DNA from 4 places in the Priestia sp. YIM B13551 genome. Region 4 is predicted to be linked to each of the others. Evidence: riboswitches for the same ligand, from Rfam matches in the RefSeq annotation. Region 4 holds a riboswitch; each other region holds the start of a gene.
The links. Region 4 has a riboswitch for thiamine pyrophosphate ahead of thiC (phosphomethylpyrimidine synthase ThiC). Riboswitches for the same ligand answer to the same signal wherever they lie in the genome.
Positions count from the first base shown of each region.

Region 1 (2,203 bases), on a different contig from region 4:
CTTGGTCTTTTTTACGGTAGTTATTATGGAAAGGTTCCGAGTCATGCTTATGATGATTCAATATTTTTAATGATTGGCATTGGGTTTTTTGGTGCCTTTACCACTTTTTCAACGTTCAGTGTGGAAACCGTACAGTTAATTCGAGAAAAATCTTATCGAAAAATGTTGGCGTATGTGGGGATTTCAGCATTTGGAACAGTTGGTTTATTTACAGTCGGTTTACTGGCAGGAACGTTTTTATTTAAGTAAAGAGAACGTTTCTAGTAGGGAAAAACAAAAAGACGGAGAAGTAGAGAATGGATAGAAAAGCAGAAGTTTGGAAATACATTTTGTTGATTGTAGCTGTTGCAGGTCAGATCATCGGTTTTTTATTTTTATTTATAAATGTTGTCGCGGCATTTATTTTTTACGGTTTTTATATTCTAACTTTTATTATGTTACTCCTGCTGTTTATATGGGATCGGAAAAAGGAAAAAGACAAAGAAGAATTTGACGACTATACCGATTACTAACCATATAAAAAGCAGAATGATGCGGTGCGCCGGGCCTCTTACTTACTAAAGAAGCTTAAAAGATACATCTATAAAAAGAAGAGAGCTGTAAGAGCATAAAGAGATATTGTATTTACATCTAGTTGTGTTATAATTTTAAGTGCGAAAACAAAATCAATAAATAGCAATCACTAGGGGAGCTTTTTGAAGCTGAGACGAATGTATTTCGGACCCTTTGAACCTGATCTGGTTTGGACCAGCGTAGGGAAGTGGTGATCATGTTTACATAACGATGCATGCTAACCACTCTACGTTGTAGAGTGGTTTTTTGTATGTAATAAAACCCTCTACACAAGATGAGGTGATTGAAATTTCTCTTTATTCTGAATAGAAAGGTTTCGATCATGTGGATATTCCTAAATTTCATGTCATTACAACAGATAAGCAGCCAATCGAAGAGCTTCAAAAAATTTTAACGGCTATCGCGCCTTTTGCGGGCGCCGTTCATATTAGAGAAAAAGAGAAAACGGCAAAGCAGATTCAATGTTTACTAGAAAGCCTGCCATTTTGTCGCTCTAAAATTATTTTGAATGACCGAGTTGATGTAGCGCATGCTTTAAAAGCAAAAGGCGTACAGCTTGCCTATCATAGTTTAGACGTTTCGGTTGTTATAGACGCATTTCCTTCTCTTATTGTCGGAAAATCAGTTCACTCTGTGGAAGAGGCTTTAGAAGCTGAAAAAGATGGTGCTCACTACATTCTATACGGACATATTTATTCAACACATTCAAAAAAAGGATTAAAAAGTCGAGGGATAGCAGCACTAAAAGAAGTAGTAGACGCTGTGCAGATACCGGTTATTGCCATTGGAGGAATTACACCTGTAAATGCCAAAGAGGTGCTTCAAACAGGAGCACACGGTATAGCTGTGATGTCTGGTGTCATGCTTGCGCAAGATCCCCTCAAAGCGATTAAACAATATTCTCATATATGGACATCTGGAGGTGGAGAAAATGAAGCAGCATTATGATGTACTGTTAATCGGAGGAGGTATAATCAGCTCTTCTATCGCTTATCATTTGTCAAAACAAGGAGCGTCAGTAGCTATTCTTGAACGCAATCAAATTGGTTGTGAAGCTTCAAGTGCAGCCGCTGGTATTTTAGGTGCTCAAGCTGAAATTAATGAAGAAGGTCCTCTTTTAGACCTTGCTATTAAGAGCAGAAGCATGTTTCCTGAACTGGTGAAGGAACTAAAAGAAAAAACGGCCATCGATGTAGAGCTCATTCAAAAAGGCTTATTAAAAGTCGCTGTAACAGAAGAAGATGCACACGTATTAAAGAAAAAAGCCGCTCAGCACCACCGGTGGGATGAACATGTAAGATGGATCGATGTAAAAGAAGCGCGTTTGTTAGAACCCGGGCTCTCTCCAGACATATACGGAGCCATTACAATACCGGGAGACGGCCAGCTAGCTCCGGCTAAGTTAACGCAAGCTCTTGCTCATGGAGCCTTGTATCACGGAGCAGATGTATTCGAATACTGTGACGTTCATTCTCTTATTATGGAAAATGAAACAGTAAAAGGTGTACAGACGTCCAAAGGCTCTTTTTATGGAGAAAAAGTAGTTATTGCAGCAGGCTCATGGGCTAAACGCTTTATTTCTTCTGAACATGTAGGTCAGGTGTTTCCCGTAAAAGGGGAGTGTATTGCT
Region 1 covers NZ_JBHZOX010000008.1:62,443-64,645, reverse strand. The annotation lists gene crcB (fluoride efflux transporter CrcB) at 1-249, shown strand, start outside; gene ACFX4N_RS25990 (hypothetical protein) at 297-512, shown strand; TPP riboswitch at 675-776, shown strand; gene ACFX4N_RS25985 (thiamine phosphate synthase) at 898-1,521, shown strand; gene thiO (glycine oxidase ThiO) at 1,505-2,203, shown strand, end outside.
Region 1: it holds a riboswitch for thiamine pyrophosphate, as region 4 does, so the genes downstream of both, ACFX4N_RS25985 (thiamine phosphate synthase) here and thiC (phosphomethylpyrimidine synthase ThiC) in region 4, are expected to answer to the same signal.

Region 2 (2,203 bases), on a different contig from region 4:
TGCAAGAAGAAATCTTTGGGCCTATTCTTCCTATGATTGAATATGAAACACTAGACGAAGTCATTCATAAAGTTCAAGAAAAAGCTAAGCCGTTAGCTCTTTACTTATTTACAGAAAGTGAAGATGTGCAAAACGCCATAACGGAGCGTCTTTCATTTGGAGGAGGCTGTATAAACGATACGCTTATGCATATCGCTACGCCATATTTACCGTTTGGCGGAGTGGGAGAAAGCGGCACGGGTCAATATCATGGAAAAGACAGCTTTCAGACATTTACTCATTTTAAAAGCATGCTGTCTCAAACAACCAAGTTTGATTTGTCATTCCGCTATCCTTCGGAAAAACAAAGCTTGAAAATGATCAAAAAATTACTGAAATAAAAGAGCCTCCTGATAGGAGGCTTTTTCGTTATTTTGAAAGTGAAAGCTGAGAAAGCGGCCATTTTTCTTGGATATATGCCATTTCCCAAAATAAATACTCGAGTTCACAGCTTTTGATGAAGTGATCTTTCATACGGTTACGTTCTTCTTCAGTCGCTTGTTCGGCGAGTTCATCGAGCTTGTTACAAAACCATTGTGTTGTGCCATTCATTTCTTCATTATTATAAAACTGAATCCATTCATAAAAAGGATGAGAAGGAGATGGATTTACTTGTTCTGTAATGCGCTGCCCAATTTCAACGTACGTCCATGGACATGGAAGAAGCACTGCAATGATTTCTGCTAAGCTGCCTGTATGCGCAACGCTTGTCATATGGTTAATGTAGTGGCTGGCCGTCGGTGAAAGCGTCTCAGTGTGAAGGTCTTCATAACGTACGCCTGCTACTTCACAAAAATTATTGTGAGGGTGTACTTCACTATGTAATACCGTAGAAATGCCGGCATTAAAGGCTTCCATTTCGGTACGCGTGCGGCATTTCGTTAAAGCAGCGCCGTAAATGCGAACAAATGCTGTTAAGTATTCGTAATCTTGAGAAACGTAGTGAATAAGCGCTTCTTTTGGCACGTTTCCTTCAGCAATTCCTTTAATAAAAGGATGGTTAAAAATGGCTTCGTAAATATAGTTTGCTTCTTGTCTTAATTGAGATGAAAATGACATCAAAATCCTCCTTTAATATGAGGAAGTCACAAACAAGCACATAAAGGAAATAAAAAACACTCCGTTTATAAACGGAGTGGCAAAGGACAGTAAAAAACTGAACATTGCCACTTTCCTACGCTGGTATGAGCCAGATCAGGTTCAAAGGGATCAAGAAAACTTGTCTCAGCCGGTGGGCACCCCTAGTGGACTTCCTATTAATCTATGTTTAACTTACCATATATTCTGAAAAATAGAAAGCGTTATGGGAAATTGTGTGCTAACCGCTTTTCTTTCTTAAAGAGGAAATTTCTTAAAGCTATTTTTAATCATTTTTGTTTAAAAATGCATATTTTTAGGGAAGAAGAGGTATTAATGAAGGGAAGAGCCGTTTTCGTCTCCGAAACACTCCCATATAAATAGAAGAAAGGAGAGAACAAAATGGCGAAATTTCGTTTGTATGCTGTATTAAATACAGTAGGCTTGGCTATTACACTGCTTGTGAATTATTTAGCAAATGCCATTCCAATAGGAGGCAAAACAACGGGAGAAGCTTCTGCGCAAGTTCCTACGTTGTTTACACCAGCGGGTTATGCCTTTGCTATCTGGGGCGTTATTTATTTATTATTAACCATTTGGGTTATACGCCAATTTTTTGCAAGAGAAGATCAAAAGGAAATATATGCACGTATCGGCATTTGGTTTTTTCTAAACTGTTTGTTAAATAGTGCGTGGATCTTTATTTTCCAAAACGATTACTATAAGTTATCTCTTTTAGTTATGCTCTTTATTCTAGGCACATTAATGATTGTATATTCCATTATTCAGCATTCTCGGATGACGACATGGTTTATGCGTCTGCCGATTTCGCTTTATCTTGGATGGATTTCTGTTGCGACTATTGTCAATGTGTTTGTCGTATTTCAAGCAAATGGAATACAGCATTTGCTTGGCCTGAGCGAGTTAGCATGGACGATTATTATGCTGCTGGTAGGAGCTGCGCTGGGCATTATGTTTACATTAAAAAACCGAGACGCTGTTTATCCGCTTGTTTTTATTTGGGCTTATATTGCCATTGCAGTGAAGCAAAGTGGAAATCAGCCAATTGTCATTACTGTCATCATTT
Region 2 covers NZ_JBHZOX010000001.1:741,592-743,794, reverse strand. The annotation lists gene ACFX4N_RS03850 (aldehyde dehydrogenase) at 1-380, shown strand, start outside; gene tenA (thiaminase II) at 409-1,098, opposite strand; TPP riboswitch at 1,194-1,292, opposite strand; gene ACFX4N_RS03840 (TspO/MBR family protein) at 1,519-2,203, shown strand, end outside.
Region 2: it holds a riboswitch for thiamine pyrophosphate, as region 4 does, so the genes downstream of both, tenA (thiaminase II) here and thiC (phosphomethylpyrimidine synthase ThiC) in region 4, are expected to answer to the same signal.

Region 3 (2,203 bases), on a different contig from region 4:
CATAAAGCGATGTTAGCAGTGCCTCCTCCTACATCAATATTGGCAATTACTGCATTTGTTTCAGCAGAACGTTCGATTGCTCCTGATCCTTTTGCTGCTAATATTCCTTCCAAGTCAGCGCCGGCTGTTGCAACAACAAAATCCCCAGCATGTTCGGCTAGATAGTGAACGATACTTTCTGCATTTTGCTTTCTAGCCGTTTCTCCTGTAATGATCACAGCGCCCGCCTCCACTTGATCTAAGGAGATTCCTGCATTCTTATACTCTTGTTCTAGTAGTACCGTTAATCTTTGAACATCGATTTCAACATCGTTTAGCATAGGGGTGGTATAGATAGAACTTGCATACGTTACGCGACGATCAATAATTTGACAGCCTGGCAGCGTAAACTGATTTTGTTGATTTGCTACTAGCAGCTTGCTTACAATCAGTTTTGTTGTGCTTGTTCCAATATCTAAACCTATGCTCGTGATCCATTTCTGTAGCATGCTATCAATCCCTTATCTCGTTTGAATATGGTGATTATCATAAAACAGTTTTTTGAATATTTCACCAACTATGTTATCAAACCTGACACACTTTTGTGTAAACAAAGGTGACAAATAATAAAAAAGACTAAATCTTGGTAGATTTAGTCTTTTTTATTATGAGTGTGATTTAGTTACAATCATTCTTGATGCGGATGGAATTAATAGTGAAAGGATGATTAGACACGATAGCAACGACCCAATCATAGAAATCCCGTTCATTGAGAAAGAATACCACAGAGCGGACATGCCCTTTGGCGCGTATGATCCCCAGAAAATAATACCCGCAATAAAGTGCCAGAAATACCGTGCGAAGCTGCCGATAACAAGGGATAAAACAATCAAAACAAAAGCTTTTGATCTGTTATTGTTAGCTAAATTTGTTTTAATAGATTGCGAAAAAACACCTCCAAAACCTATAAAAGCAAAAGCCACAATATATTCAATAAACGTTTGCAGCGCTGTTAAAATATAAGCCGTTCCTGTTGCCAACTGCAACAGCCCCCATAATAGACCAGATAGAGCCCCGCCTTTTACTCCCCAGCGAAAGCACATAATAAAAATGGGCACCATGGAGAACGAAATACTCACAGCCGTTGCAATCTTAATGGAAGGCAAAAGATCAAGTAGAAGTGCTAATGCTGCAAAAATAGCTATTTCAATTTTAGCCTGTAAGGGTAATGCTTTATTCACGTTTCTCACTCCTGTTTTTGAATCATTCATATCAAACGGTTTACACAGGAGTAAGCAAATATATGCTACTATTCCCACATTCCTACGCTAGCGTTAACTAACAGGTTCGAAGGGTCTGAACAATTTGTTCACTCTCAGCACGGCGGCTCCCCCTGTGGTACGTTCGGATATTTATGTAGTATTATGACAACATTTATTATACCATATGTAACAAAATAGATTCGAGAGATTTCAAAGATGTTTCTATTTTCTGAATCTATTTTTTATAATGACAATCGTTTTAGTATTTGATATACTTCTTTTATGTCAAATGAATATAAAAAACCCTCATCCTAATCGATGAGGTAGAGGTCGCAGTTTTTAATAGTAAAGCAACGGAAATGCAGAGAACATTGAGGATGTTGCTTGAAAGGAAAAATTGCCGAAGTTTAGATCACTTCTCGGTTGATTTAAGCTGGGGCTGTCTCCGAACAGGAACAGAACTGTCACATCATGCAAGTGATGTGAAGAGCTATCTTCACGGAAGGTTGACGCGGTTTTCAGATTTAAAAGCGCGCACATATACTGCGGGCTTTTTTTATGTTATCCCGTCTCTTTCCGTACATTCGAAAGGAGTATTTATCTATGCAAGAGCAGCAAGAATTAAAACGTGGGTTGAAATCTCGCCACTTAACGATGATTTCATTAGGAGGAGCCATCGGAACCGGCTTATTCCTAGCAAGTGGTGGAGCAATTCACACAGCAGGACCTGGGGGAGCGCTTTTAGCTTACGCTATTATTGGTGTCATGGTTTACTTTTTGATGACCAGCCTGGCGGAGCTCGCAGCTTATATGCCTGAAGCTGGTTCGTTTAGTACGTATGCGTCTCGGTTTGTAGATCCATCCTTTGGTTTCGCTCTGGGCTGGAACTATTGGTATAACTGGGCTATTACGATTGCAGCTGAATTATCTGCTGGAGCCCTTATTATGAAATTTTGGTTCCC
Region 3 covers NZ_JBHZOX010000001.1:339,507-341,709, reverse strand. The annotation lists gene ACFX4N_RS01795 (ethanolamine ammonia-lyase reactivating factor EutA) at 1-488, opposite strand, end outside; gene thiT (energy-coupled thiamine transporter ThiT) at 645-1,250, opposite strand; TPP riboswitch at 1,283-1,383, opposite strand; lysine riboswitch at 1,558-1,742, shown strand; gene ACFX4N_RS01785 (amino acid permease) at 1,845-2,203, shown strand, end outside.
Region 3: it holds a riboswitch for thiamine pyrophosphate, as region 4 does, so the genes downstream of both, thiT (energy-coupled thiamine transporter ThiT) here and thiC (phosphomethylpyrimidine synthase ThiC) in region 4, are expected to answer to the same signal.

Region 4 (2,203 bases):
CACAGATTTCTTCAAAGCGAGTATATAAAAAGTTCTCTTCATGATGAGCTAAACACCACTGCGCCAAGATGGATCCTCCGCGTGAAACAATACCTGTCGTACGTTTGGCTGTCAGAGGAATATAGCGTAAAAGAACACCTGCGTGAATAGTAAAGTAATCAACACCTTGTTCTGCTTGTTCAATTAATGTATCGCGATATGCTTCCCACGTTAGATCTTCTGCTACGCCTTTTACTTTTTCAAGCGCTTGGTAAATAGGAACGGTCCCTACAGGAACAGGCGAGTTGCGGATAATCCATTCGCGCGTTGTGTGGATATCCTTTCCTGTTGATAAATCCATAATTGTATCGGCTCCCCAACGCGTTGCCCATGTCATTTTTTCTACTTCATCTTCAATAGCTGAACGAATAGCTGAATTTCCGATATTAGCATTAATTTTCACGTGGAATTTGCGGCCGATAATCATCGGTTCGCTCTCAGGGTGATTGATATTATTAGGGATAATGGCACGCCCTCTTGCTACTTCTTCACGCACGACTTCAGGATCCATCTGTTCACGAATAGCGATAAATTCCATTTCGGGTGTGATGATTCCTTTTTTCGCATAGTGCATTTGCGTTACATTTTGATTTTTTTTCGCGCGCAACGGTAAACGATTAGTGATAAAGCGCTCGTACTGATCTCTTGGATCACCATCATAATACCCGTTATCCTGTGGCTGAACCGTACGGCCTTGATATGTTTCTACATCATTTCGTTCTGCAATCCACTTTTCGCGCAGAGCCGGTAATCCTTTTTGTAAATTAATTTCATAACAGGGATCTGTATAAACACCGCTCGTGTCGTATACACGTACGGGACTATTTTCTTCTTCACCAAAAGATCCTGTAGTAGGAGACTGATGAATTTCACGCATAGGCACTTTAAGGTCTTCTCTGGATCCTTGGACATATACTTTGTGACTGTTTGGAAAAGGCTTTTTCATAGAAACTGATACATTTTGTTTTGACATTACATATTCCTCCGGTTTCGCATAAAGTGTAGCTATACCGAACCATAAAAAAATCGGGTTCTGTGATAGACAGAACCCGATGGAATAGGCGAAAAAAGAATAAACATATACTATTCTTTTCAAGACTACTTCCCTCCGCTGGTATAACCCAAATCAGGTTCAAAGGGTTAAAGAGTTTTATTGCACTCTTCTCTCAGTCTGAGCTATCAGACACCCCTAGTAGAAATAACATTCAAATTATTCAATTTACGGCTTAAGTTTACCATCATTCGGTAAAAAATCAACCCTTAAATAAAAAAAGCTAGACAATTAACGTTGTCTAGCAGCATCGATTGCAATCACAATAGCTGTAATAATATGCATAATAAACCCTAAAAATGGAATCCAAGCAACCAGTGAGGTAACAATCCCTAGTATGTTTCCATAAGCAGATAACCCTCGTCTATTAGCTAAAATGAGCGTGATAGCATGAAGAATAAATCCAATAAAAAGAGGAGTATAACTAAAGCCCATAACAATCCCCGCGCCAATTAAAGGAATTCCCAGCAAGGCTTCATACCCAGCAGTGACCCATTTCATTGTACGTACATTTCCATTCATAGTAAAAAGCCTCCTAAAAAAGATACTACTATATACGAGAAAAGAGAGAAAAAAGTTTCAAATTACTTAGGGGATATGTCGTATAAGCAAGCACTAGTTGATTAAAATGATAGATGACAGTAAAGGGGATGGAAAAAACATAATGATTTAGTCGTATTTTCACACCAAAGAAAAATAGTCTAGATGATTCATTTTTAGCTAAGGGCCCGGAATTTATACCGAACATAGTGACTAATTTCTAAAATAAATAAAAGCTGATATCGTGTTTTTTGGTTATAGCATGTAAGGTTTTTATTACAAATTATTAAAGATTCTTATCTTTTTGCAAATACACATTGTATTTCATAGTTTTAACAATTATGATAAAAAAGCAAGTGTCAAAATAGGAAAATAGTTGAGCATGTAAAACGAAGCGATAAGCTTATTAATTTGAAAGAAAGGCAAGGTACATAGCTTTATGTGGGAAATTATTGTAGCAATCATTTTAGGGATTGTAGAAGGTTTAACAGAGTTTGCTCCTGTTTCGTCAACTGGGCATATGATTATTGTGGATGACCTGTGGTTAAATTCAAAAGAATTATTTTCATCTCC
Region 4 covers NZ_JBHZOX010000015.1:27,117-29,319, forward strand. The annotation lists gene thiC (phosphomethylpyrimidine synthase ThiC) at 1-1,012, opposite strand, end outside; TPP riboswitch at 1,126-1,240, opposite strand; gene ACFX4N_RS29020 (hypothetical protein) at 1,322-1,612, opposite strand; gene ACFX4N_RS29025 (undecaprenyl-diphosphate phosphatase) at 2,070-2,203, shown strand, end outside.